Flocculibacter collagenilyticus: one gene and its partners. The protein of the gene in region 1 interacts with the protein of each later gene in a pairwise test. Links are inferred from orthologs where the notes say so. Each region holds a gene or a part of one and is shown in the gene's direction. Other genes may lie near its edges. The genes, in order: HUU81_RS11860, srmB and ftsZ.

What was found.
Region 2: the proteins of HUU81_RS11860 (region 1) and srmB interact in binary tests that used the Escherichia coli proteins (3 or more experiments, as listed by UniProt). The link is inferred for Flocculibacter collagenilyticus from one-to-one orthologs.
Region 3: the proteins of HUU81_RS11860 (region 1) and ftsZ interact in binary tests that used the Escherichia coli proteins (3 or more experiments, as listed by UniProt). The link is inferred for Flocculibacter collagenilyticus from one-to-one orthologs.

The regions. Positions count from the first base shown.
Region 1 is NZ_CP059888.1:2,666,656-2,673,475, reverse strand. What follows is about bases 253-3,024. They hold HUU81_RS11860 (bifunctional tRNA (adenosine(37)-C2)-methyltransferase TrmG/ribosomal RNA large subunit methyltransferase RlmN), read left to right. Parts: upstream 253-962; coding sequence 963-2,087; downstream 2,088-3,024. Other genes in these bases: pilW (type IV pilus biogenesis/stability protein PilW), read left to right, coding at 2,115-3,024; ndk (nucleoside-diphosphate kinase), read left to right, coding at 291-722. In the rest of the region: more of pilW, read left to right, coding at 3,025-3,695; HUU81_RS11850 (RodZ domain-containing protein), read left to right, coding at 3,695-4,675; ispG (flavodoxin-dependent (E)-4-hydroxy-3-methylbut-2-enyl-diphosphate synthase), read left to right, coding at 4,680-5,780; hisS (histidine--tRNA ligase), read left to right, coding at 5,929-6,820.
Region 2 is NZ_CP059888.1:3,034,208-3,045,835, forward strand. The notes cover bases 1-2,860. They hold srmB (ATP-dependent RNA helicase SrmB), read left to right. Parts: upstream 1-751; coding sequence 752-1,969; downstream 1,970-2,860. Other genes in these bases: HUU81_RS13485 (tRNA1(Val) (adenine(37)-N6)-methyltransferase), read right to left, coding at 1-509; HUU81_RS13495 (M16 family metallopeptidase), read right to left, coding at 2,053-2,860. Also shown: more of HUU81_RS13495, read right to left, coding at 2,861-3,459; HUU81_RS13500 (M16 family metallopeptidase), read right to left, coding at 3,443-4,795; HUU81_RS13505 (inorganic phosphate transporter), read right to left, coding at 5,044-6,321; HUU81_RS13510 (TIGR00153 family protein), read right to left, coding at 6,360-7,037; phosphate signaling complex protein PhoU, read right to left, coding at 7,271-7,981; phosphate ABC transporter ATP-binding protein PstB, read right to left, coding at 8,057-8,881; phosphate ABC transporter permease PstA, read right to left, coding at 8,943-10,592; HUU81_RS13530 (ABC transporter permease subunit), read right to left, coding at 10,604-11,628. UniProt on the Escherichia coli protein: DEAD-box RNA helicase involved in the assembly of the 50S ribosomal subunit at low temperature. Exhibits RNA-stimulated ATP hydrolysis and RNA unwinding activity. Acts before DeaD.
Region 3 is NZ_CP059888.1:580,152-589,426, forward strand. Bases 2,271-5,051 are described here. They hold ftsZ (cell division protein FtsZ), read left to right. Parts: upstream 2,271-2,941; coding sequence 2,942-4,162; downstream 4,163-5,051. Other genes in these bases: ftsA (cell division protein FtsA), read left to right, coding at 2,271-2,837; lpxC (UDP-3-O-acyl-N-acetylglucosamine deacetylase), read left to right, coding at 4,259-5,051. Outside these bases: HUU81_RS02555 (D-alanine--D-alanine ligase), read left to right, coding at 1-782; HUU81_RS02560 (cell division protein FtsQ/DivIB), read left to right, coding at 832-1,599; more of ftsA, read left to right, coding at 1,602-2,270; more of lpxC, read left to right, coding at 5,052-5,170; HUU81_RS02580 (DUF721 domain-containing protein), read right to left, coding at 5,230-5,703; HUU81_RS02585 (M23 family metallopeptidase), read left to right, coding at 5,738-6,658; preprotein translocase subunit SecA, read left to right, coding at 6,792-9,275. UniProt on the Escherichia coli protein: Essential cell division protein that forms a contractile ring structure (Z ring) at the future cell division site. The regulation of the ring assembly controls the timing and the location of cell division.

The DNA.
Region 1 (6,820 bases):
AAGCACTGAGTCTAGCTCTAAAAATAGCGGGTGCGCATTTTATAACCCTTACAGTGCAGGGTAAAGGGCTCTTTATCCTTTCATTTCTATTATGTTGATTTTGATCAAGTTATGTTTTTGAATTTTAGGTGGTTCACTCAAGCTAAAAATATAATTGTGGCTTGCATCAAGCTAGCGTATAATTCGCGCCCAGAATTTTTAGATTTCTTAATTAACTAGGTTGGTTAAGCGGTTTTTCATGTATGTATTGGAAATACGTTTAACAAACCATCAATTTTTGGAGCAGAAAAATGGCTTTACAGCGTACTTTTTCAATCATCAAACCTGACGCAGTTGCTAAAAACGTAATTGGCGCTATCTATAACCGTTTTGAAAGTGCTGGTCTTCGTATCGTAGCATCTAAAATGGTTCACCTTTCTCAAGAGCAAGCTGAAGGCTTTTACGCTGAGCACAAAGAACGTCCTTTCTTTGGCGCGTTAGTTGAGTTCATGACTTCTGGTCCAGTGATGGTTCAAGTTCTTGAAGGCGAAAATGCAGTACTTAAAAACCGTGAAATCATGGGTGCTACTAACCCTGCTGAAGCGTTAGCTGGTACTCTTCGTGCTGATTACGCTGAGTCAATTGACGAAAATGCAGTACACGGTTCAGATGCTCCTGAATCTGCTGCACGTGAAATTGCTTACTTCTTCACTGAAGAAGAGCTTTGCTCACGTACTCGTTAATCGCTAGCGATTAACGTTAAAAAAGGGGGCGAAGCCCCCTTTTTTAGTGCCAGTATTTATAGCAAATCTAACTAGGATTGGTAAAAATACAATTCAGTTGGTTATTTTTGTATAAATATTGTACAATTTGTCGCCATTTTTACCCTAGAGAGCTAATCAAGGGTAGGGTGAATAAATGTAATGCATTACTATCGTTTACAACACTAAGTGTTATTTTTTGTAAGTTGTTTGAGGAAATCCATGAGCGCCACTTCAAAGAAAATTAATCTTCTTGATCTAACTCGTTCGCAAATGCGCGAATTTTTCGAATCTATCGGAGAAAAGCCGTTCCGTGGCGATCAAGTAATGAAATGGATTTATCATTTTGGTCATGACAACTTTGACGAAATGAGCAACATTAACAAAAAGCTGAAAGAAAAGCTTCGCGCCATGTGTGAAATCAAAGCGCCTGAAATTTCTGTTAGACAAGACGCCTCCGACGGTACTAAAAAATACGCTTTACTGTTAGAAGGTGGTCAAGAAGTTGAAGCGGTTTGGATCCCTGAAAAAGATAGAGCCACACTTTGTGTCTCTTCTCAAGTAGGCTGTGCACTTGAATGTACTTTTTGCTCTACTGCTCAACAAGGCTTTAACCGTAATTTAAAAGTCTCAGAAATTATCGGCCAAGTTTGGCGCGTTGCGCGTGATATTGGGTTACATGGTGATAGTACTCGTCGCCCAGTTACAAACGTCGTAATGATGGGAATGGGTGAACCATTATTAAACTTAAATAATGTAGTCCCTGCTATGGAATTAATGATGGATGACTGGGGCTTTGGTTTATCTAAACGCCGCGTGACATTAAGCACATCGGGTGTTGTTCCAGCTCTGGATATTTTAAAAGAAAAAATTGACGTTGCCCTAGCCATTTCACTTCATGCGCCTAATAACGAGCTTAGAAACGAATTAGTTCCTATTAATAAGAAGTATGATATTGATACATTCTTAGCTGCCTGTCGTCGTTACATTGATGGTTCCAAAGCAAATAGCAGTGTAACCATTGAGTATGTGATGCTGTCTGGTATTAATGACTCAACCGATCAGGCTCACGAATTGGTGAAAGTGCTACGTGGTACGCCATCTAAAATAAATCTGATCCCGTTTAACCCTTACCCGGGTTCACCGTATGAGCGTTCTAGTAATAGCCGCATTGATCGTTTCTCTAAAGTGCTGCAGGACGCGGGACTTACGTGTATTGTAAGACGTACGCGAGGGGATGATATTGATGCTGCATGCGGACAATTAGTAGGTGATGTTATCGACCGTACTAAAAGATTAGTAAAAAAACAGATGAAAGGTGACGAGATTTCAGTGAAAATGGTGTAAGAGAAAATAATTACACAGTTTGGATTTATGTTACGTCTTGTTGTTACCACCTTATCACTTGCATTACTAAGCGGATGTGTTACTCAGACCTCGGTAAAGGGGTCTGAAAAACCGGTATTTCAAAGAAAGTTTGATCCGCAAGATGCTGCTCACACCCGTATCGCCTTAGGGTTGAATTATTTAAAAAACGGCGAGCCTTCTCAAGCTAAATACAATTTAGAAAAAGCCTTAACTTTTGCACCTAAAATGCCTGAAGTGCATATCAGCTTAGCTTACTATTATCAGATGGTGAATGAACATGGCTTAGCGATTAAGTCATATGAAAAAGCGATAGACTTAGATCCAAAAAATCCAGATACGCTAAATAATTACGGCGCTTTTTTGTGTAAAGTTGGTCAATATGAGAAAGCAGAAAAGCTTATGCTGCGTGCGATTAAAGTACCTAGCTATATTCGTGTTGCTGACACTTATGAAAACTTAGGATTATGCGCACTTGAGCATGATTTATACGATAAAGGTGAAGAATATTTAACGTTTTCCCTATCTCATAACCCATTCCGAGCTAACACTTTATTAAGTTTAGCGGCATTAGCGTATGCTAAGAGCGACTATGTTGCTGCCCGCACATATTTAGAGCGAATGGATAAAAACAATAAAATGAGTGCTCGTGGCTTGATGCTTAGGCATAAAGTAGAGCGGATCATGGGCAATGTGGATGCTGCTAAAACTTACGCTAGTATGTTAGTGAAACTATTTCCTGAGTCTTATGAAGCGCAGAGCTATATTAAAAATAGATTACACACGAGTGAGTTTGAGCGACTAAAAAATAGATACGAAGAGCATCGATTACAAGAGTTACTTAAGGCATCAACGATGCATGGTAATGCTGACCAAACGACTAATAAGAGTGAAAAGCGCGGTCAACCAAGTGCAGCTCCTAAAATTAAGATTGTAAAGAAAAAATCACCTGCGGCTTCTAGTGTAGAAATAAATACGCAGGCAACCTCTACTGTTCAAACTAGCATTGAGACAGCTCAAAATAAGCAAGGAAGTGATGAGGTTTTATCTAGACTAAGTGCTAAACCAACGATAAATAAAAGAGAAAGCCAGCAAGAAGATGCAGAACCTTTATTAGTTAATGGCTCTGTTTCTGATAGTGATACTGTTAAAGAGCAAGCTGTAAAGGATGTAACTGATGAAACGGCCAGTACTACCAGTACTAACAGTCAAGTGTTCGAACAGGTAGACGCATATGATGATCTTACTACGAACCAGATCATTGCTAGATTAAAGAAAGTTGAAGTGCCATTTCACCGTGTAGAAAAAGGCGATACCTTGTATCTTATTTCAATGAAATATAACATTCGCATGGAAAAGTTAATGGAGTGGAATGATTTAACCGAAAACGGGCCTTTGTTCGCAGACTCTAAAGTCTATCTTAAGAGCCCAAAGGTGTATCATGCTATTAAAGAGGGTGACACCCTATACGGGTTGGCGTTGAAGTATAAAGTTCGCTTAAGCAAGTTATTAAAATGGAATAAAATGAAAAAAGATGATCGTATAACGCTCGGTCAGAAAATAATAATCGTTAATCCGAGTAAATACTAATGAGTGAAGAGTTATCTGAAAATATTGAAGTTGTCACGCCAGGACAACTGTTACAAGAAGCGAGAGCAAGCAAAGGGCTGTCGCAGCAAGATGTAGCGGCTAAGCTTAATTTAAAGCCTGCAGTAATTGAAAATATTGAGTCAAACGAGTTTGAGAAATTAGGCTCACAAACCTTTGTTCGTGGATATATTAGAGCGTATGCAAAATTAGTTAATGTATCTGAAAGCGAAGTGTTTTCTGCATTTGAGCATTTCGATGTGGCTACAAAACAGTCTTCTGAAATGCAGTCATTTTCTAAACGTACTGAACGACTAAGTCATGACACAAAATTAATGTGGGTGAGCTATGTTGTTGGTTTTATTATTGTGGCCTCTTTCTTGGCTTGGTGGTGGCAAGAGCGTGACACATTGGCACTGCCGTCATTGGAAATATCGACAGGAGAGCCAGTTGGAGAAGCGGTTGAAGTAGCATTGCCAGCTGAATCATCGAACGATGCTGCTAACGCAGCAATAAACACGGATACCAGTAATAAAAAAAAAGTAGCGAGTAATGCTGAGGTACAACAAAGCAATAAAGCCGATACGTCCAATATACAAAATCCAGATGATCAGCAGACTACAGCTAAAGAAATAAGCAATACGAGTACATCTAGCGAAAGTGAAACATTAACGGCAAGTGATCTTGCTGCTGTTGCGCAAACTAGTAAAAACGCCGAAGGTGAGTGGGTGCAAGCAGAGCCGAGCAGATTAACCATGCTTTTTTCAAAGGATTGTTGGATAAATGTGGTGGACTCAACAGAAGACCGCATTGCTTACGGTACCAAAAAAGAAGGTTACGAAATGAATGTAAAAGGTATTGCACCTTTCCAAGTTACAGTATGTAGCCCGGGTGCTGTTATCATTCAGTTAGATGGTGAAGATGTTGATCTGTCTTCATTATCGCAAAATATTGCCGCAAATTTTGAAGTTCCAATAGAGTAAAATTATGTTTAGTGAATCTCCGATTCAGCGACGCAAGTCCAAACAAATAAAAGTAGGTAATGTACTTGTAGGTGGTGATGCACCTATTTCAGTTCAGTCAATGACGAATACATTAACTACCGATGTTGCTGCAACCGTAAAGCAAATTGAAGCAATTCAACAAGCGGGTGCCGATATTGTGCGCGTGTCGGTTCCTACAATGGATGCCGCAGAAGCATTTAAATTGATTAAGCAGCAAACATCTATTCCTTTAGTTGCTGATATTCATTTTGATTATCGGATAGCACTAAAAGTAGCGGAATACGGTGTTGATTGTTTAAGAATAAACCCAGGTAATATTGGTAACGAGCAACGCATTCGCTCAGTAGTCGATTGTGCCAAAGATAAAGGGATCCCAATTCGAATTGGCGTGAATGGCGGCTCTTTAGAGAAAGATATCCAAGAAAAATATCATGAACCTGTGCCTGAAGCACTGGTTGAGTCTGCAATGCGCCATGTGGATATATTGGATCGCATGAACTTTGACCAATTTAAAGTAAGTGTGAAAGCGTCGAATGTATTTTTGGCTGTCGGCTCATATCGACTTCTTGCTCAGCAAATTGAACAACCTTTACACCTTGGTATTACAGAGGCTGGTGGTTTTAGAAGCGGTGCAGTTAAGTCTGCGGTTGGCTTAGGTATGCTCTTAGCTGAAGGCATTGGTGATACGTTGCGCATTTCATTGGCCGCAGATCCAGTAGAAGAGGTTAAAGTTGGCTTTGATATTCTCAAGTCGTTAGGTATTCGTTCAAGAGGTATTAACTTTATTGCCTGCCCAAGCTGTTCAAGACAAGAGTTCGACGTAGTAAATACAATGAATGCGCTTGAAGAGCGCTTAGAAGATATCATCGACCCTATGACGGTATCGGTTATTGGCTGTGTTGTTAACGGACCAGGTGAAGCGTTAGTTTCTGATGTAGGTCTTGCAGGGGCAAAAACGAGAAGTGGGTTATACGTTAACGGTGAGCGACAAAAACTGCGTATAAATAACGATAATATTGTTGATGAATTAGAGTCTCAAGTACGTCAATATTTAAGCAACCGGATTAAAGTGACGAATCTTTAATTACCGAATGAAAAAGCGTGCGTTTTAATATGTCCTAGCATTCAATGCTTTTGAGCGTTAATCAACACCCTGTGCTTTATCAAATTAAGGTTAACGGCTATAATGCGCGCTATTTTGTCAACAATAGAAACAACTGGAAACTAAATCAGTGGTAAAACAAATTCAAGCAATTAGAGGAATGAACGATTGTCTGCCGACCCAAACGCCTGTTTGGCAAATGGCGGAATCGGTTATTCGTGAAACTGTAGCGTCCTACGGTTATTCAGAGATCCGTTTTCCAATTGTTGAAGTAACAGAACTTTTTAAACGCTCGATAGGCGAAGTTACTGATATTGTTGAAAAGGAAATGTACACATTTGAAGACCGCAATGGTGAGTCTTTAACGTTGCGTCCTGAAGGCACAGCTTGTTGTGTTCGTGCCGGAAACCAAAATGGATTGCTTTATAATCAAGAGCAACGTTTATGGTACATGGGGCCTATGTTTCGTCATGAACGTCCTCAAAAAGGGCGCTATCGTCAATTCCACCAGTTAGGTGTAGAAGCATTTGGTATTGCGGGTCCTGACATCGATGCTGAAATGATTTTAATGACCGCAAGAATGTGGAAACGTTTTGGTATTGCTGAGCATTTAACGCTAGAAATTAATAGCCTTGGCTCAAAAGAGTCTCGCGCTGCCTATCGTGATCTTCTGATTGCTTACCTAGAGCAACATAAAGAAAGTTTAGACGAAGACAGTCAGCGCAGAATGTATTCTAATCCATTACGTGTTTTGGACTCGAAGAACCCAGATGTTCAAGCCGTTCTGCAAGATGCGCCTAAGTTATCCGAACACTTAGATGAAGAGTCGAAACAACATTTTTCACAATTATGTGAACGATTAGATGAATTAGGTATCGAATACCTGGTTAATGAAAAGCTAGTGCGTGGTTTAGATTATTATAATCGTACTGTTTTTGAGTGGGTAACTAACTCGCTAGGTGCGCAAGGTACAGTATGTGCGGGTGGCCGATACGATGGTTTGGTTGAGCAGTTAGGTGGTA
Region 2 (11,628 bases), 360 kb from region 1 along the record:
GCAGCTACTTTCAGTAACGCTAAATGATCGAACTCCACGTTATGGCGTGCTAATGCCCTGCTTTCATCAGGACTAATTAATGAGTCATTAAAAAATGGTGGATTTGAAATAATTAAATCGAAATTATGCTTATTGGCATACTCGGCATCAAAAGAATGTAATTCATGCTCCTGCTGCTCTTTAGCCCATTCAAAAAAGTTACATTGAATCACTTTGATAGACTGAGACCACTGGCTAAGTGCAACGTTTTCCGCGGTTTGCATTACCGCATTATCATCAATATCAATTGCTGTAATATTACAAACGCCCGCTTTAGCCGCGGTACCCTGCTGATAATAACGCTGCGCTAACATCAAGCTAATTAACCCACTACCACAGCCTATATCTAACATGTTGTGCATATTAACAATGGGAGCCCATGCGCCAAGTAAAATACCGTCAGTGCCCACTTTCATCGCGCAGCGTTCGTGATTGACAACAAACTCTTTAAATGTAAAACCTTTATTCATTATTTTTGCACCGTATCAATGACTTTTCTGACCAATTTATACATGCCACTTTAGCTTAGCTAACTTATTTTACCTAAAACTTTCAATAGATTAGGCTATTTTCACCTTATATCACTAACACCACCGCAATAATAACCCGCAACCTACAGAGATTATTACCGTTTATCACTGACGCTATCTTCACATCTAAGGTATAATTGACCAATTATTGTTTGATTTTCCCGTATTACGACATTGGTATTATGACATTCGACGAACTCGACCTCGCTCCTGAATTGCTAAAAGCAGTTAAAAATATTGGCTATAAAAAGCCAACTACGATTCAACAAGAAACCATTCCCGCAGCGTTAGAAGGTAATGACATTCTCGCTTGCTCGCCTACTGGTACAGGTAAAACAGTTGCATTCTTATTACCTGCACTACAACACTTACTCGACTTTCCAAGAAGAAATCCAGGCTTTGCGCGTGTATTAATTATGGCACCTACTCGTGAATTAGCGTATCAAATTCATGAACAAGCAACGTTATTAGCAGCGAATACGCATTTAAAGCTAGGCGTTATTACTGGCGGAATTAATTACGGTAGTCATAAAGAAATTTTCGAAAAAAATAATGACTTATTAGTCGCGACTCCTGGTCGACTGATGGAGTATTTAGAAACCGAAAATTTTCATGCTGAAGATGTAGAAATATTAGTTATCGACGAAGCCGATCGTATGCTAGACATGGGCTTTAGAGGCGAAATGCAACGCATTACAGACGAAGCCAGAAATCGTCGCCATGCCATGTTATTTTCTGCCACGCTTGAAAGTAATGCGGTTGAAAAATTTGCTGACCAAGTACTTAACGATCCAATTGGTATTATGGCCGAACCGCCAAAAAGCGAAACGGGTAAAATTACCCAGTGGATCCATTTAGCAGACGACGCTCATCATAAATTTGCGCTACTGGTTAATATTCTTAAACAAGAAGAAACTCACAAAGCCATTGTATTTGTGAAAACGCGTGAACGGTTACAAACGCTGATTGGCCAGTTACAAAGTGAAGACGTTCGTTGTAATTGGCTTCAAGGCGAAATGCCTCAAGACAAGCGCTTAAAGGCGATTGAAAAGTTTCAGAACGGCTGGGTAAAAGTATTAGTCGCAACGGACGTAGCGGCACGCGGTATTGATATTGATGATATCACTCACGTTATTAATTACGACATGCCACGCTCAGCTGATGTGTACGTGCACCGAATTGGTCGTACTGCTCGTGCTGGAAAGAAAGGCACTGCAATTTCACTGATTGAAGCGCATGACGTACGCATGGTAGCGAAAGTTGAACGCTTTACTGATCAGAAATTAAAACGCCGCGTTATTGAAGGGCTTAAGCCAAGATATAAAGAAGCAAGAATTGTTAAGAAGAAAAAAGTAAAAGGCAAAGCAGCTAAAAAAGTTAAGCTGAAAAAGAAAAAGTAATCAATTCAAATAATTCAGGCTGGAGTAACGCGTTAGTCTTGCGCTACCCAGCCTTATTTTAAGCTTTCAATAAGAAGCCACTACTATAATTTAACGTCGTAGCCCGCGTCTTTAATTTCAAGCTGTTTTACCTTGCCGTATTTTGTAAGTGTTTCAGCTATTTCTTCAGCTTTTCCAACCACAACGAACTGTAAATTATCTTTTGGAAAATATTTATTAATCAACGTCTTCGCTTTTGCAGTGGTTAATGAATTTACTTGCTGCTCAAACGTGTTAATGAACTGCTCATCAAAGCCATAACCAAACATATTTGCTAATAAGTCTGCTAACTGTGTTGAGGTTTCGTAACGTGTAGGAAATTGACCTTTAACGTACGCCTTTGCTGACGCTAGCGTTTTTTCATCAATACCTTTATTCCACAAACGCTGGTAGGTTTGCAATGCTAAATCCATCGCTTCCTCAGTGGTTGAAGACTTTGTAAAAGTAGAAATTGCGAATGTGCCTGCTTGGCTGTACGAACGGAACGCACTGCGAGCACCGTAGGTTAATCCTGAATTAACACGTAGTTCGTCATTTAACCAAGACGTAAAACGACCACCTAATATAGTATTAATGACACGAATGCCAATATAATCAGGGTTGCTACGAGCTACGCCCTTTCCGCCAATCATAAATGTTGACTCTATTGCGTCAGCCTTATTTACCAATACTACATTCGCATTTTTAAAGTCTTTAACGCCTGTTATTTCAGTGCGCTTAGGCGTTTTGGTGTTTTCCCACTCTCCAAATAATGCTTTAACCTGCTTTAGCATTGCTTGCGTTTCAAAATCACCCACAACAATGATGGCACTTTGGCTTGGCTGATACCATGTTTGATGGTATTGCTTAATGTCATCAATCGTAATAGCAGTCACACTTTCCGTGTCGCCTTGCTCAACGGAGCCGTAACCACTTCCACCAAATAATGTTTTATTAAAGTAATTGTTAATCACCGACTTTGGACTTTCTTTCAGTTGTTGTAACTGAAGTAAGTAACGCGATTTATGTTTTTCAAATTCAGCCTTATCAAACGCAGGCTCGGCCACCATATCTTTTAAAATTGGCAGTACTTTATTTAGATCTTTCTTAGCTAATGAGGCTGAAATTTGAGAAAACTCTAGCGATGAATCGGCAACAACTTCTGCACCAATAAAATCGAGTGTTTCATCCATTTTATCTTTTGTTAGCGACTTTGTGCCAAGCTTCAAGTTTTCTGCGGTTAAATAGCTTAATCCAGCTAACTTGCCATCTTCAACTGCTCCCGCTTTTACCACTACATTAACATCAATGAGTGGTACTTCATGCTGTTCTAGCAGATAAACTGTAAGCCCGTTATTTAATTCAGTTTTCGTGTACTCAGGTAGGCTGTAGGCAGCATTTACCGTTGTTGTAACAATGGCACTTAAGGTAACACTTACCAGTGTTAACGCACGCTTATAAGTCTTCTTCATGAGTGTCCTCCTGCGAAGATAGTATTCCTACAGTGCGATTTGCTTTACGTAAGTATTTGCTTGCAACTTGCTTAATATCTTCTGGTGTTACTTTATTAAAATCTTCTGGTGCACTAAATAGTTTGGTGTAATCGCCAAAGAACAATTCATAAGTACCAATTGTATTAGCTTTACCATTGATGGTAGACATAGTGCGGTAAAAGTCGACTAGCTTTCTGTTTTTTACTTTTTCTAATTCTTTCGCTGTTACGCCATTTTTAACGATGCTGTTAACTTCGGCGATAATTGCTTTTTCAAGCTTTTCTGCTGGCACATCTTTAGCTGCAACGGCGTAGATGTAGAATAAGTTAGGATCAATACTTTCAGGGAAGTAAGTAAAAACACTGCTTGCTAGTTGTTGGTCGCTAACCAATGACTTATGCAAACGCGAGCTATTACCTGAGCTTAAAATTTCACTTAGCATATTTAATGCGTAGTAATCTTTATGCTGGGTATTAGGCACATGATAGCCAATCATAATATTTGGCGTAGTTACTGAAGCCTTGTGCGCATAAACTCTTCGCTCACCTTTTTGCTCTGGCTCAACCGTATGTACTTCACGCGGCTCAGCTTGTGCTGGAATTGGCTCAAAGTATTTTTTTGCTAGTGCTTTTACTTTTTCGACGGTTACATCACCTGCAATAACAACCACAGCATTATTCGGCGCATAATAGGTTTTATGATACTCTTTTAGATCTTCTAAGCTCCAGTTTTCTATATCTGAAGCATGACCAATTACAGGCCAGCTATAAGGATGGGCACGAAAAGCAGCACCTTTTACTTCTTGCCAAATCGATCTAAAGTTTGAGTTTTCTAGTCCTGTTGTACGCTCAGAACTTACCACGCCACGTTCACTTTCTACCATGCTTTTTTCAATAGCTAGGTGCTGAATGCGGTCAGCCTCTAGGTCAAACATGGTTTCCATTGAGTCTGCAGGAAACCAGTTGGTATAAACAGTTAAATTTTCAGTGGTATAGGCATTATTACTGCCGCCAGCAGCTTCCATGGTGCGGTCAAACATTTTTGGGCCATATTTCTTAGCACCATTGAACATCATATGTTCGAAGAAATGTGATAATCCTGTAATGCCCGGATATTCATTACGCGAACCAACCTTCCAAAAGATATACATATTGGCATTAGGAATAGAATGATCTTCTAACACCATAATTTGCATGCCGTTTTTAAGCTTAAATTGTTTTACATCAGACGCTTCGGTAATCGCATAGCTTGATAATGACACTAACGCTACTGCTAGAACTGAACAACGTGTAATGAGTTTTTTTATTGCCACCATGGCTAACTCCATTAAAAAGTGAAGACGGCATTGTAATCAATTTCTTATAAATAAAAAGTAGTTATGTGTGACAAACTGTTAATCAAGGCAACATTTTAGGAACAAATGGAGTGCCGACGATAAAATATGGATGGAATGTGAGTGAATAAGGTGAAATGAATAAAAACAAAAACGCGGCACCTATTTAATAAGCACCGCGTTTATTTTCAATATTGCTAATTATGATTAACTAGCAAAAATCATGATGCTTAAAGCAGTATAGCTTTTAGCATTAAGAAGAAGATTATCGCTAAACCAGCACCTACAGGTAGCGTTACTACCCACGACACTACGATGTTACGCACAACACCTAAATTTAGTGCAGCAATACCACGCGCTAAACCTACACCTAATACAGCCCCTACTAACGTTTGCGTAGTAGAGATTGGTAGGCCAGCACCCGACGCAATAACAACGGTTGATGCAGCCGCTAATTCAGCAGCAAAACCACGGCTTGGCGTAAGGTGTGTAATCCCCTTACCAATTGTTGCCATAACACGGTGGCCGAACAAGGCTAAACCAGCAACAATACCTAAACCACCAAGTGGTAAAATCCACCATGCTAATTCAGCTTTCTTAGCAATTTCACCGTCGTTTTGAATAACATTTACTACCGCAGCTAGTGGACCGATAGCATTCGCTACGTCGTTTGAACCATGAGCAAACGCCATACAACACGCTGTTACTACCATTAAAATAGCAAAGATTTTTTCTACGTTGTTGTAATGCATTTCTTTGTCAGCAGCAGGGTCAATCTTAACGCGGCTGATAAAAAACTTACCAATTAATGCAATTACAACAGCAACTAGTGCAGCATAAATATAAGCTTCAGTATTAGAAATGCTTAAGTCGCCTGACTTAACAACATGCTTTAAGCCTTTTTTAATTGTAACCAATGATAAGATAAAGCCCGCTAATCCCATATATACAGGAACATAACGCTTTGCATTTTTCAGCGGCTCATCGGTATCAAAAATCAGTTTTTGCGCACTGACAAATATAAAGTATGCCAGAATACCTGATAGTGCAGGCGTTACTATCCAGCTACCAACAATGCCACCCACTTTGCCCCAGCTAACTGCTTCAACACCAATTGCAACCACTGCGAAACCAATAATGGCACCAACAATTGAATGAGTGGTTGATACTGGCCAACCTAAATAAGACGCTACAGCTAACCAAGTACCTGCTGCCATTAACGCTGAAATCATACCAAGTACAAGATATTCAGGAAGCGGCACAAATGGCGCTGTATCAATTATTCCCTTACGAATCGTTGACGTTACTTCGCCACCCGCAAGATACGCACCTGCGAACTCAAAAATCATTGCAATAATGATTGCTTGTTTAATGGTTAGTGCTTTTGAACCTACAGATGTGCCCATTGCGTTAGCAACATCGTTAGCACCAATACCCCATGCCATAAAGAAACCGACAACAGCGGCAAAAACAATGAGCATGAAGCCGTACGTTTGCAATAAATCCATGAAAATGAACCTTTGTTTTTTTTAAAAATTTTGTTTAACTAACGAGCTAACATTAGCTCTAAACGTGCACCAACGCGCTCAGCTTCATCAGCTAAGCCCCCAACCCAATTGATAATGTCGTAAATAAACATCACATCGATAGGGTTTAAGTCTTTTTCGAAGGTTTGTAGTGATTTACGCAATTCAATTTGCATGCTATCTGTATCGTCTTCGATTGCATCTAACTCGCTAATCATTTTTTCAACGATGTCTATTTCTCTGCCTGAGAAACTTGTTTCTAGCAGTTCATCAAATTCGTTAATTGCTTTTCTTGACTGTTCAACGGCATCAATACAGCGTTGAACATATAATTTGAAATCAACTTGGATTTGAGCTGGAATTTCTAAACGACGACCATACACACGGCCAGAGATATCTTTTGCTTTATTAGCAATTTTATCTTGCTGTGTGATTAACTCTAATAGGTCAGTACGTTCAACCGGCATGAAGATACCACTTGGTAACTGTAAACGGATATCGCGTTTTAGCACGTCCGCTTCTTTTTCAATTTCTGAGATTTCTTTATGCAGTTTTTCTGCTAAATCCCAGTCATTGTTATACACGGCAGCAAAGAAAGGGAGTAAACGCTCACTTGCTTGATGCACTGTATTTATGTGTTCTTCAATCGGTTTTATAGGTGATTTTGCAAACACACCTAATATTGAATTGCCAGGCATATAATTACCTTTTTATTGCTTTAAAATTCGCTGCGGATTCTACCCTAATAGAAAACCAATTTGTAACCTTAATGTCATTTTCTGCGGGTAAAATCAGCAAAATAATACTTTTGTCTTGATAATAAAGACAAAAAAACAAAATGAGCCATCGTAATGAGTGGCTCATTTTGCGAATTCTTTGTCTAAATTATTTTCTGTTAATCATTCAATTTAGTTGAACAATTAAAAAGCTGCTAGTTTCCTAACACATCCTTTTCAATTTCTTCACGACTAATGTGACGAATGTCTTTTCCTTTTACAAAGAAAATGACGTATTCACTGATATTCTGACAACGATCACCTATACGTTCTAGTGAACGGGCTGACCATAACACGTTCATAATTTGTGGTATTGAACGTGGATCTTCCATCATATAGGTCATTAATTGACGAGTAACAGCCTCATACTCTTTATCTACTTTTTTATCTTCCTTGTGCACTTCAAACGCACTATCAACATCCATGCGAGCAAATGCATCCAGTACATCATGCAGCATCTTAACTACATGGCGTCCCATGTTGTCTAACTGCGTAAGCAACTCTTGCTGAGACTTGGTAAAAGACTCTAGAGCAACTTTTGCAATACGTTCTGCCTCATCACCGATTCGCTCTAGGTCAGCAATCGTTTTTGCTATTGCCAACACTAAGCGTAAATCGCTTGCTGCTGGCTGGCGCTTAGCAATTATTCGGGTACATTCTTCATCTATTTGTACTTCCATTGCGTTTATTTTGTAATCGCTTGTTAGTACTTGTTTGGCAAGCTCTGGATCGCTATCATTCACTGCATTTAATGCATTGGTTAGTTGTTGTTCAACCAGACCGCCCATTGTTAAAACATGATTTCTAACTGCCTCTAGTTCGTCATTAAACTGACCAGAAATATGTTTATTTACATTAAGTTCCATCATAATTTCCTATAACTTTTATATGTGCATGGCTAACAGTAAAGTGTCACTTATTTGATGTGAGTAACTTTTCTATTACCCATATCGGCCAGTAATATAATCTTCAGTTTTCTTTTTTCTTGGCGTGGTAAACAAGGTATTAGTATCGCTGTATTCTATTAATTCGCCCATGTGCATAAATGCAGTTTGGTCAGATACTCGCGCTGCTTGTTGCATGTTATGCGTTACTATCACCACAGTGAATTTATTCTTTAAGTCATTCACTAGCTCTTCAATGGTGAGTGTTGAAATTGGATCAAGTGCTGAAGTTGGCTCATCTAGCAATAGTACTTCTGGCTCAATGGCAATTGAGCGCGCAATCACTAAACGCTGCTGCTGACCGCCTGACAAACCAAATGCGCTGTCGTGTAAGCGATCTTTCACTTCATCCCAAAGTGCAGCACCACGTAACGACTTTTCAACCACTTCATCTAATTCACGCTTGTTACTCATCCCCTGCAAACGCAAACCATAAACAACGTTTTCATAAATAGACTTAGGAAAAGGATTAGGACGCTGGAACACCATTCCTACATTTCGACGTAATGCAGCAACATCTACATCCTTGTCATAAATATTTTTACCATGCAGATTTATTTCACCAGTTATGCGGCAAATATCTACTAAGTCGTTCATACGGTTAATACAACGCAATAGCGTTGATTTACCACAACCTGAAGGGCCGATAAATGCTGTTACCTGCCCTTTTGGAATTTTCATATTAACGCCATGGAGTGCTTGTTTGTCACCATAAAACAATTCAAGATCTTTTATTTCTAGTGCTGTTTGTTCTGCACTTAGGTTATTTAAATCTAGTTTATTGCTTTCATTTGCAATCACTTGTGGTTTAACTGAAATCATTCTTTTTCACCTAACTTAAAATTCTATTCTTCGAGAGTGTTGGTTAATAACGCTATGCAGATTAATGCTCTAGCGATCTAAATTTCTCTCGTAAATGATTTCGTATTCCAATCGCGGTGATATTTAACGCGACAATAACCGAAACCAATAAAAATGCGGTGGCATAAACCAGCGGTCGTGCCGCTTCTACATTCGGGCTTTGGAAACCAACATCATAAATATGGAAACCTAAGTGCATAAATTTTCTATCAACATGAATAAACGGGAAATTGCCATCTAAAGGTAATGTTGGTGCCATTTTTACTACACCCACCAACATTAATGGCGCAACTTCACCGGCAGCACGCGCAACAGCAAGAATCAATCCAGTCATAATTGCTGGGCTTGCCATTGGAATAACGATACGCCATAACGTTTCTGCTTTAGTCGCCCCTAACGCTAATGACCCTTCACGTACGGCACTAGGTATACGTGACAACCCTTCTTCTGTAGAAACAATAACCACAGGTAAGGTTAATATTGCTAGCGTTAATGCTGACCATAATACACCTGGAGTACCAAATGTTGGGCCGGGTAAAGCTTCTGGATAAAATAATTTATCTATTGAACCACCCAACATATAAACAAAGAAACCTAAGCCAAATACACCGTAAACGATAGAAGGTACACCTGCTAAGTTAATTACTGCAATGCGGATAATTTTAGTGACCGAGTTTTGCGCAGCATATTCATGTAGATAAATGGCAGCGATTACTCCAAACGGCGTCACAATAACAGCCATCAGCATCACCATAAATACTGTACCAAATATGGCAGGAAACACACCGCCTTCCGTATTTGCTTCACGCGGGTCGTCAGTAATAAACTTTGCTAATTGCTTAAAGTAAGTGCCTACTTTACTGATAAAAGACATGTCATTAGGCATGGTGTAATCTAAGATCATTGCAATCGGAATGCTGACTTCTTTATTACGCATATCCTTTACAATAACGGTATCACGGTCAGCCTTAGCGCGAAGTGCAAAAAGTTGCTTTTCGTACGCTAAAAACTCTGCACGCAGCTCTGCTTTTTGCTGATTAATGTCGGCAAGCTTTGTTGCAGTAAGTTCATTATCAAGCTCAAGCGCACGTTGCTTTAAACGCAACTTTTCTAATTTATAGTTAATACTACCAATCGGGCCATTTTGCAGATCAAGGGCTTGCTCGTTTAATGAAACAGCACGCTCAATCATCGCATCAAGGTTTGCAATCTTATCGCCAGCCATTGGCTGACCATCTTGCAGTATTTCTACTATATATCCATAGAAGTTGCCGTTCTTAGTACGTTCAAATTTGGCGATACCTTCAGGCGTTGTTCGGCTAGTAATATTGGTTTCAAGCAACCAACGGAAATCTAGCTCAACGTATTCGCGGTTACCTGTTTTAATGAGGTAACGTTCTACAAACTCTTTGTTGTAACCTTCTAAAGCTAGACCTTTACCACGCAAACGTGCAGTAGGAACTTGCTCTTTGTCATACAGCTCACCAATAATCGTTTGCTGTGTTCCATCAGGCTGAACTAAATCATACTGATATATATCAGACGGCCAAAAGTAACTTAAACCACGCCAACCAATTAATAGTAATAATCCGATGACTGAAATTAAGCTGATACTTACTGCACCCGCTGTCATCCAAATCCAAGGCGCACCTGACTTAAACCAATTATTCATGTGTGACTTCCTTATAATGAACTGTATTTTTCACGCAGGCGCTGTCTTACAAACTCCGCCACAGTGTTAAAAATGAATGTGAAAATAAACAGCACAAACGCTGCAAGGAATAAAATTCGATAATGTGAACTGCCTACCTCTGACTCTGGCATTTCAACAGCAATGTTTGCAGACAGTGTTCGCATACCTTGGAAAATACTCCAATCCATAATTGGGGTATTACCCGTTGCCATTAATACGATCATTGTTTCGCCAACAGCACGACCTAACCCCATCATAATTGCTGAGAAAATCCCTGGACTGGCGGTTAGTAGAACAACACGAGTCAGTGTTTGCCACTGAGTTGCCCCTAACGCCAATGAACCATTAGACAAGTGTTTAGGCACTGAGAACACCGCATCTTCTGCAATAGAGAAAATAGTTGGGATAACAGCAAAGCCCATAGCAATACCAACAACGAGTGAGTTACGTTGATCAAAATCGATGCCTAAGTCGTTTGTAATAAACGCGCGAATATCCCCGCCAAACATTAACTCTTCAACTGCTGGACTCACGGCAAAACAGAAGTATGAAACAATGATTACAATAGGTACCAAGATCATTGGCTCCCATCCTTCAGGCACTATTTGTTTCGCTTTGCTAGATAGATTGTGCCAAGCAAACGCGGTAAGTATTATTGCGACAGGAAGTAAAATGAGGATTAATACCACCGCGGGTAAATATTCTTCCATTAATGGCGCTAACCATAAACCTGCTAAGAAACCTAAAATAACAGTAGGTAAGGCTTCCATAATCTCAATGGTAGGTTTTACCGTTTTACGCATGCTTGGTGACATAAAGTAAGCGGTATAAATAGCTGCCGATAAGCCTATTGGCACTGCAAATAGCATGGCATACATTGCAGCTTTAATCGTACCAAAAGAAATAGGCACTAAGCTGAATTTAGACTCAAAATCATCTGATGCAGAGGTAGACTGCCAAATATAATCAGGCTCTGGGTAGCCTTCATACCAAACTTCTGACCACAGTGCAGACC
Region 3 (9,275 bases), 2.1 Mb from region 1 along the record:
CAGAGCGTGATTTACAAGAATTAAAAGCCTTAAAAGTTGATAAAGTCATGATCGTTTTGCATGGCCGTGGGGGCGAGGATGGCTCAATCCAAGGGGCGTTGGAACATTTAGGTATACCGTACACAGGCTCAAATGTACTTGGTTCGGCTATTGCCATGGATAAAGTGAGAACAAAGCATATTTTCACTGCACTAGGTTTACCTACGGCAAATTACGGTATTGCACTAAAAGATGAAAACGTTGATTGCGTTAAATTGTTGGCTGAGCTAGGCGGCAAAGTGATGGTGAAACCTGCCAATGAAGGATCAAGTATTGGCATGGCGATGGCTGACTCTGTGAATTCATTACATCAAGCAATTGAGCAGGCATTTAAGTTTGATGAGGAAGTTTTGATTGAGCAATGGATTGAAGGCAGAGAGTTTACTGTATCAATCCTCAATGGCGAGGCACTACCCGTGATCGAGATGCGTACACCGCACCAATTTTATGATTACAGTGCTAAGTATCAGTCATCAAATACAGAGTATTTTTGTCCTTGTGACTTACCAGACGCACAATCTAAACAATTACAGCAACATGCATTGCGTGCATTTAAAGCGGTTGGTGCTAAGGGCTGGGGCAGAGTTGATGCTATGCAAGATCAACAAGGAAATATGTACTTATTAGAAGTGAATTCAGTTCCTGGGATGACGGAGAAGTCATTAGTGCCAATGGCAGCGGCGGCTTATGGATTGTCGTTTAGCGAGCTGTGTATGGCAATTGTTAAAGGTAAAAATAATTGAACTTAATTCACGTTTTGCAATTACCACTCAACAGTGAGTGTAAATAAGGATGGATAAGCAGCTACCAATGCTATTGGCGAAGTCGCGTTACTTAAACTGGTCATTTTGGCTAGGGGTGATGTTTTTTGTTGTTGTATTGGTAGGGCTTACTTATGTTGGTCAAAAAGTGGTTTTTTGGTTAGGTGAGGGCGGAGACGCGCCGGTTAGTGAAATTATTATTATGGGTGAACGGCACCATACTAACGAAGAAATGATCACACAAGCCATTACACCAGAGCAATTTACCAGCTTATTTGACCTAGATGTTAATCAGGTGCAGCAGCAAGTAGAGGCACTACCATGGATTTACAGCGCCTCAATTAGGAAACAGTGGCCGGGTAAATTACATATTTATGTGGTTGAGCAACAAGCTGTTGCGATTTGGAATAACGACTTGTTATTAAACGTAAATAGTGAAGTATTTTCAGCGCCAATTGCACCAGAGCAACGTTTATTACCTAAATTGTTTGGCCCAGAAGGTAGTGAAATCGACGCGTGGCGAGAGTTTAAAGGGTTAAATGCATTACTCAAAATTAATGATTTTGAGATTAAAGAGTTGTTATTGTCAGAGCGTTTTGCTTGGCAAGTTGTATTAAGTAATGGCATTCAATTGCAATTAGGGCAGAAAGAAACGGTAGAGCGGGTTCAGTGGTTTATAGATTTATATCCCACTATATCCACGCATAATAATGCGCAAATTGATGTTGTCGATTTACGATACGACACAGGATTAGCGGTGAAATGGAAGTCAAATAATGAAGAATTACAAAAGAGTTAAACATGTCAAAAGTGACTGAACGAAATTTAATTGTTGGCTTAGATATTGGCACATCGAAGATAGTGTCGTTAGTTGGGGAAATTACGCCCGACAATAAACTAAGCATTGTGGGAGTTGGTGCACATCCGTCACATGGCATGGATAAGGGTGGTGTAAACGACTTAAACTTGGTGATTCAGTCGGTACAACGCGCAATTGATGAAGCAGAGTTAATGGCTGATTGTCGTATTTCATCTGTGTTTTTGGGGCTATCAGGTAAACATGTTAGATGCCAAAACGAAAATGGCATGGTACCCATTAACGACGCAGAGGTAACGCAAGAAGATGTTGATAGCGTGATCCATGCTGCAAAGTCAGTTCCCATGTCGGCTGAGCGACGTACATTACACGTTTTACCACAAGAGTTTTCGGTTGATATGCAAGAAGGTATTAAAAGCCCAATTGGCATGTCTGGTGTAAGAATGGAAGCCAAAGTACATATTATTAGTTGTGCCAATGATATGGCAAAAAACATCGTCAAATGTATTGAGCGCTGTGGGTTGCAAGCTGATCAACTGATATTTAGTGCACTTGCATCAAGCTATGCGGTGTTAACCGATGATGAAAAAGAACTGGGTGCCTGCGTTGTTGATGTAGGTGGCGGCACCATTGATATTGCAATTTTTACAAATGGCGCATTAAGGCATTCTGCAGTTATCCCTGTAGCAGGTAATCAAGTTACCAGTGATATTGCCAAAATATTTAGAACGCCAATCAGTCATGCTGAACAAATTAAAGTGCAATACGCTTGTGCAGTAAGAAGTATGGCTAGCATGGAAGAGAATATTGAAGTACCAAGTGTAGGCGGTCGACCAGCTCGTTCGATGTCGCGCCACACGCTAGCTGAAGTTGTGGAGCCGCGCTATCAAGAAATTTTTGAATTGATTGCAGAGGAAATTAGTAACAGTGGACTTGAAGATCAAATTGCAGCGGGCGTTGTATTAACAGGTGGTACGGCAAAAATGGAAGGCGCAATCGAATTTGCTGAAGAAATCTTCCAAATGCCAGTGCGTTTAGGAGCACCAACCAACATTGTAGGGTTAACCGACTATGTTGATGACCCGTCTTATGCAACGGCAGTCGGTTTACTGCTATATGGCAAAGAAAAGCAAGGATTAAGTCGTCAGGATGCTACTCAACAGGAAGGTATGAGTGGTCTAGTTAATCGCATCTCTAGCTGGTTTAAAGGTGAGTTTTAACTAAACGGAAAGTCGATGCTGCTATTAATAGCGAGCAGTCTAACAGCATATAAGAATATTAAAGTTTAATAAAATTAGTAAGCAAAGTAACGGAGAGTAGGTCTATGTTTGAGTTAATGGAAAATCATAGCGAAGAAGCAATTATCAAAGTAGTCGGCGTCGGTGGCGGCGGTGGTAATGCAGTTGAACATATGGTTCAACAAACAATCGAAGGTGTTGAGTTTGTAACAGCAAATACTGATGCGCAAGCATTGAGAAATTCAAATGCAAACACCACTATACAATTAGGCACTAACGTTACTAAAGGATTAGGTGCTGGTGCAAACCCGGAAATTGGTCGTCAGTCAGCAGAAGAAGATCGTGAAACAATTCGCCAAACGTTGCAAGGCGCAGATATGATCTTTATCGCCGCAGGCATGGGTGGTGGAACAGGTACAGGCGCAGCTCCAGTTGTTGCTGATGTAGCGCGTGAAATGGGAATACTAACGGTTGCCGTTGTTACTAAGCCATTTCCTTTCGAAGGTAAAAAGCGCATGAATTATGCTGAGCAGGGCATTGATATGCTTTCTCAACATGTTGATTCATTAATCACCATTCCTAACGACAAACTCTTAAAAGTGTTAGGTAAAGGCACTAGTTTGCTTGATGCGTTTAAAGCGGCAAATAACGTATTACTAGGTGCGGTACAAGGTATTGCAGAGCTAATTACCCGCCCAGGCTTAATTAATGTCGACTTTGCGGATGTTCGAACGGTTATGTCTGAAATGGGCACCGCAATGATGGGAACCGGTATTGCAAGTGGCCCAGATCGTGCTGAAGAAGCGGCGGATGCGGCTATCTCTAGCCCATTACTTGAAGATGTTGATTTGTCTGGTGCGAAAGGTATTTTAGTTAATATTACTGCTGGTATGGATATTAGCATTGAAGAATTTGAAACGGTTGGTAATGCGGTTAAAGCATTCTCATCAGAAAATGCAACGGTAGTGGTAGGTGCAGTTATCGATCCTGAAATGACTGATGAACTGCGCGTAACTGTAGTTGCAACGGGAATTGGCGGTGAAGCAAAGCCAGATATTCAATTGGTGTCTGGTATGGCTTCAAAGCCAGTAGAAACCAAAGTACCAGAATATAAAGCGACAGGTTCGTACGATAACAGTTCTGCTGCGCCAATTATAGAACGTACAACAGCGGTGCCTCAGCAACAAGTTCAGGCACAGCCACAAATGCAAGCGCAACCTGTGTCTTCGCAAAATGTAGCAACGTCGCCGAATGCTGATGCGGATTATTTTGATATTCCAGCATTTTTGAGAAAACAAGCGGATTAATTGGTAAATTTGCAGATTGGTGCAGTTTTTTATATAATACGCCGCCACTTTATAAGTGATGCTTAAAATATAAACAACTTTTTATATAAGGTTTGTATGATTAAACAACGTACAGTCGAAACATCAGTAACAGCAACAGGAGTTGGTCTTCATAAGGGAGAAAAGGTTACGCTTACTCTCCGACCTGCGCCGGAAAATACAGGTATTGTATTCCGTCGTATTGATCTTGATCCTGTCGTGGAGTTTAAAATAACGCCTGAGCTAGTTGGTGATACGACCATGTGTACGTGTTTGGTTAATGAACAAGGAGTTCGTTTATCCACAACCGAGCATTTACTGGCGGCCGTATCTGCACTTGCTATTGATAACTTAGTGATTGATGTTGATTCAGCAGAAATCCCTATTATGGATGGCAGCTCATTACCATTTATTTATCTTCTTCAACAAGCAGGTATTGAAGCGCAAAATAGTGCGAAACGATTCATTCGTGTTAAGCGCACTATTCGTGTGGAAGAAGGCGATAAGTGGGCTGAAATCAAACCAGCAAACGAGTTTAAGATTAATTTTGCGATTGATTTTGATCATCCAGTTATTTCGCAGTCTCAACAAGTAATGACATTGAGTGTAACACCGCAAAACTTTATTAATGAGATTAGTCGTGCGCGCACGTTTGGTTTTATGCATGATATTGAGTATTTACATGCTAATAATTTAGCGCTTGGTGGCAGCATGGATAATGCCGTTGTACTAGATGAGTACAAGGTACTTAATACAGACGGCTTGCGTTATGATGATGAGTTTGTAAAGCATAAAATATTGGACGCAGTTGGCGACTTGTATATGGCGGGCCATCCCCTATTGGGTGAAGTATCAGCGTATAAGTCGGGCCATGCCCTAAACAACTTGTTGTTATGTGAGTTAATGAGCCAGCAAGATGCATGGGAATTTGTTACCTTTGAAAATGCAGCGGATGCACCTAAAACGGTTCTGGCGGCACAAACTGCCTAGTTGTTGAGTTATAGATTCTTATAAAGAGGAGCGAAAGCTCCTTTTTTTGTATTTGCTCATTATGATTTATTTTTATCAGCAAGCGCTGCTAATCGTTCTAATTTTTCTTTCAAGCTATCAGGTACATGTTGTGCAGCATCGCGTAATGCATTAGCCGCATTTTGAGAAAGGTGTTTAGGTGGTAAATCAGGTTCTTTTTCTATTTTGAGCTGTTCTTTGGGTACCACTTTAATTTCTATGTTAGCTAATTCTGCAATAAATTCAGTGCGAAAAGCTGTTAAAATTCCGCCTTTTACGTAGTTAAGGCGCATTGCAACGGCGGGTGAAAAGGTTTCAATAACTAGCATTCCTGAGCGATAATTGCTAACCTGACATGTATCAGATATGTTTAATCCAGTGTTTTCGAACACATATTTTGCTAGAAAATCAGTAAAGCGATTTAATAGTGCCCCTTTAACTGCAAAAGAGCTAAGGGTGTTGCTTTTTGTTCCTAGCAATTGAGTTAATGATTGAGGTGTATTCTGCTTATGCATGGATGAGCCTTGCGGAATCAACAAGTTTATATATATGAGTTTAACAGTTTTTTATCGTGGTAAGAATCTAAGATTTTCGTCTAGGTTAACAAAACCGCAGACGCTAATCGTTTTTGCAGCGCTAATCACAGTCATTATTGCTGCTAGTAGTGGTTTGTCAAATTACCGCGAATCTCAGCGGGTTCATCAGCAACTTCTTGCATCTCAAGAAGAATATAGCATCCAAAAAAATGACCTCATTGCTTTAAAAAATCAAGCCAAGCATCAACTTGCAGCCATGAAGCTAAAACTCGCTGAGGTGCAAGGCCAAATTAACCGACTTAATGCATTTGGCGAAAAACTCGCAGAAGTGGCAGATATTCCTCAAGATGAATTTAATTTTGAACAAGTACTTGCACTAGGTGGGCCAGCACAAAGTACGGCAGAGGAAGTTACGGTTGATGTTTCTACGATGATATCTGAAATGGATGACATGGTCTTAACACTAGATGATCAAGAAAGAAAGATGCAGCTACTTGAATCTATCCTCCTCAATCACCATATTGAAGATGGTGTTTATATTTCGGGTAGGCCAATTAGTTCAGGCTGGCTGTCATCATATTATGGCATGCGTAAAGATCCATTCACTAAAATGCCAGCGATGCATAAAGGGATCGACTTTGCAGGTAAAGAAGGGGCTGATATAGTGTCCACGGGGTCTGGAGTAGTTACGTGGGCTGGCGAAAGGTTTGGCTATGGAGAACTAATCGAGATTGATCACGGCAAAGGTTTGAAAACTCGTTATGGCCATAACAAAAAAATCTTAGTAAATGTAGGCGATGTAGTGGAAAAAGGTCAGACAATCGCTAAAATGGGCAGCACTGGACGTTCCACTGGTCCTCATGTACATTACGAGATTATTCGCAAAGGCCAGCAGCTTGATCCTTTGAAATATGTACACCGACGAACGAAATAACGTGACACAGCGCTAATATCGTCCTTATCGACAGAATCTTGCAATCGGCCTTACTGGCCGATTGCTTTATTTATAACTCTAATAAAATGCTTTAAGCACTTGCCAAAAGTGCAGCGGTTAACGGTTGAGAAACATGATAGGTAAACTTTTTAAAAAATTATTTGGAAGTCGTAATGACAGATACGTAAAGTCTTTACGAAAAGTTGTAGAACAAATCAACGCGTTAGAAGCAGATTTAGAAAAACTGTCAGACGATCAGCTAAAGCAAAAAACCGCAGAATTTAAAGAGCGTATTAGCAAAGGCGAAAGCTTAGATGCGATATTGCCTGAAGCATTTGCCGTTGTACGTGAAGCGAGTAAGCGTGTATTTGGCATGCGCCACTTTGACGTACAGCTGATAGGCGGTATTGTACTTCATAAAGGTAAAATATCTGAAATGCGTACAGGTGAAGGTAAAACGTTAACGGCTACTTTACCTGCCTACTTAAATGGCCTGTCTGGTAAAGGTGTGCATGTTATCACGGTAAATGATTACTTAGCCCAGCGCGATGCAGATACAAACAGACCGCTGTTTGATTTCCTTGGTATGACCGTTGGTTGTAATATCCCGAACATGATGGGCGGCGATAAGAAAGCGGCTTATCAGGCTGACATTACTTACGGCACCAATAATGAGTTTGGTTTTGACTATTTGCGCGACAACATGGCTTTTAGCACAGATGATCGTGTACAGCGCCCACTTAATTTTGCTGTTATTGATGAAGTAGACTCAATTTTAATTGATGAAGCGCGTACTCCATTAATTATTTCAGGGCCTACTGAAGACGGCTCTGCATCTTATCAGGCGGTTAATCTTATTGTTCCACTGCTAGAGCAGCAAGAAAAAGAAGATGAAGAAGGGGTTGAAGGCGACGGCGACTTCACGGTAGATGAAAAAGCGAAACAAGTTTTCTTAACAGAGCGTGGCCAAATACGTGTTGAAGAAATCTTGGTTGAAAGAAAGTTAATGGAAGAGGGCGACTCTTTATATTCGCCAGCAAATATCTCGTTATTGCATCACGTATACGCTGCACTTCGTGCGCATAAGCTATTCACAAAAGATGTTGACTACATTGTTAAAGACGATCAAATCATTATTGTTGATGAGCATACTGGCCGTACAATGGAAGGTCGTCGTTGGTCTGAAGGTTTACACCAAGCAGTTGAAGCTAAAGAAGGTGTGAAAATTCAAAATGAAAACCAAACACTTGCATCAATTACATTCCAGAATTACTTCCGTATTTATAACAAACTATCTGGCATGACAGGAACAGCTGATACAGAAGCGGTCGAATTTCAGCAGATCTATGGGTTAGAAACGATAATTGTGCCTACCAATAAGCCTATGGTTAGAGATGATAGAGCGGATTTGGTTTATTTAACGGCAGCTGAAAAATACGATGCGATCGTCGAAGATATTCGTGACTGCCAAGAACGCGGCCAGCCTGTTCTTGTGGGTACGGTATCGATTGAAACTTCAGAGTATTTATCAAATATTCTTAACAAAGCAAAAATCAAACATAGTGTGCTAAATGCTAAGTTCCACGCTCAAGAAGCACAAATTATTGCCGATGCAGGTCGTCCAGGTGCAGTAACGATCGCCACCAACATGGCTGGTCGTGGTACCGATATTGTATTAGGTGGTAATTGGCAACTTGAAACATCTCAGCTGGAAAATCCATCGCCTGAAGCAGCTACGAAGATAAAAGAAGAATGGCAAGCTCGTCACAAGCAAGTATTAGATGCTGGCGGTTTGCATATTATTGGTACAGAACGCCATGAATCACGTCGTATTGATAATCAGCTACGTGGTCGTTCTGGTCGTCAAGGTGATGCAGGTTCGTCTCGTTTCTATTTATCAATGGAAGATCCGTTAATGCGTATCTTTGCTTCAGAACGTGTTGCGAATATGATGCGCAAGCTAGGTATGGAAAAAGGGGAAGCCATTGAGCACCCTTGGGTTAACCGAGCAATTGAAAATGCACAACGTAAAGTAGAAACGCGTAACTTTGACATTCGTAAGCAATTGTTGGAGTTTGATGACGTTGCTAATGATCAACGTAAAGTGGTTTACCAGCAACGTAATGAGCTACTTGATGAAGGCGATATTAGCGAAACAATTAGTGCAATTCGTGAGGATGTGCTGAGCAGTATTATCGATCAATATATACCACCACAGTCATTGCATGAAATGTGGAATATTGAAGGCCTTGAAGAGCGTATCCGCGTTGATTTTGCGGTTAATTTGCCTATTCAAAAGTGGCTAGATGAAGACGATAAGTTATTTGAAGAAAAGCTGCGTGAGCGCATTTTGGCTGAAATCGTTGAAGTATATCGTATGAAAGAAACAATGGTTGGCGAAAGTGTGTTACGTCAGTTTGAAAAGTCAATCATGTTACAAAGTCTTGACCAGCATTGGAAAGATCATTTGGCGGCAATGGATCACTTGCGTCAAGGCATTCATTTACGTGGTTATGCACAAAAGAATCCTAAGCAAGAGTATAAGAAAGAGTCATTCGAACTATTCTCAGATATGCTTGAAAACTTAAAATCAGATGTAGTGAGCATTCTTAGTAAA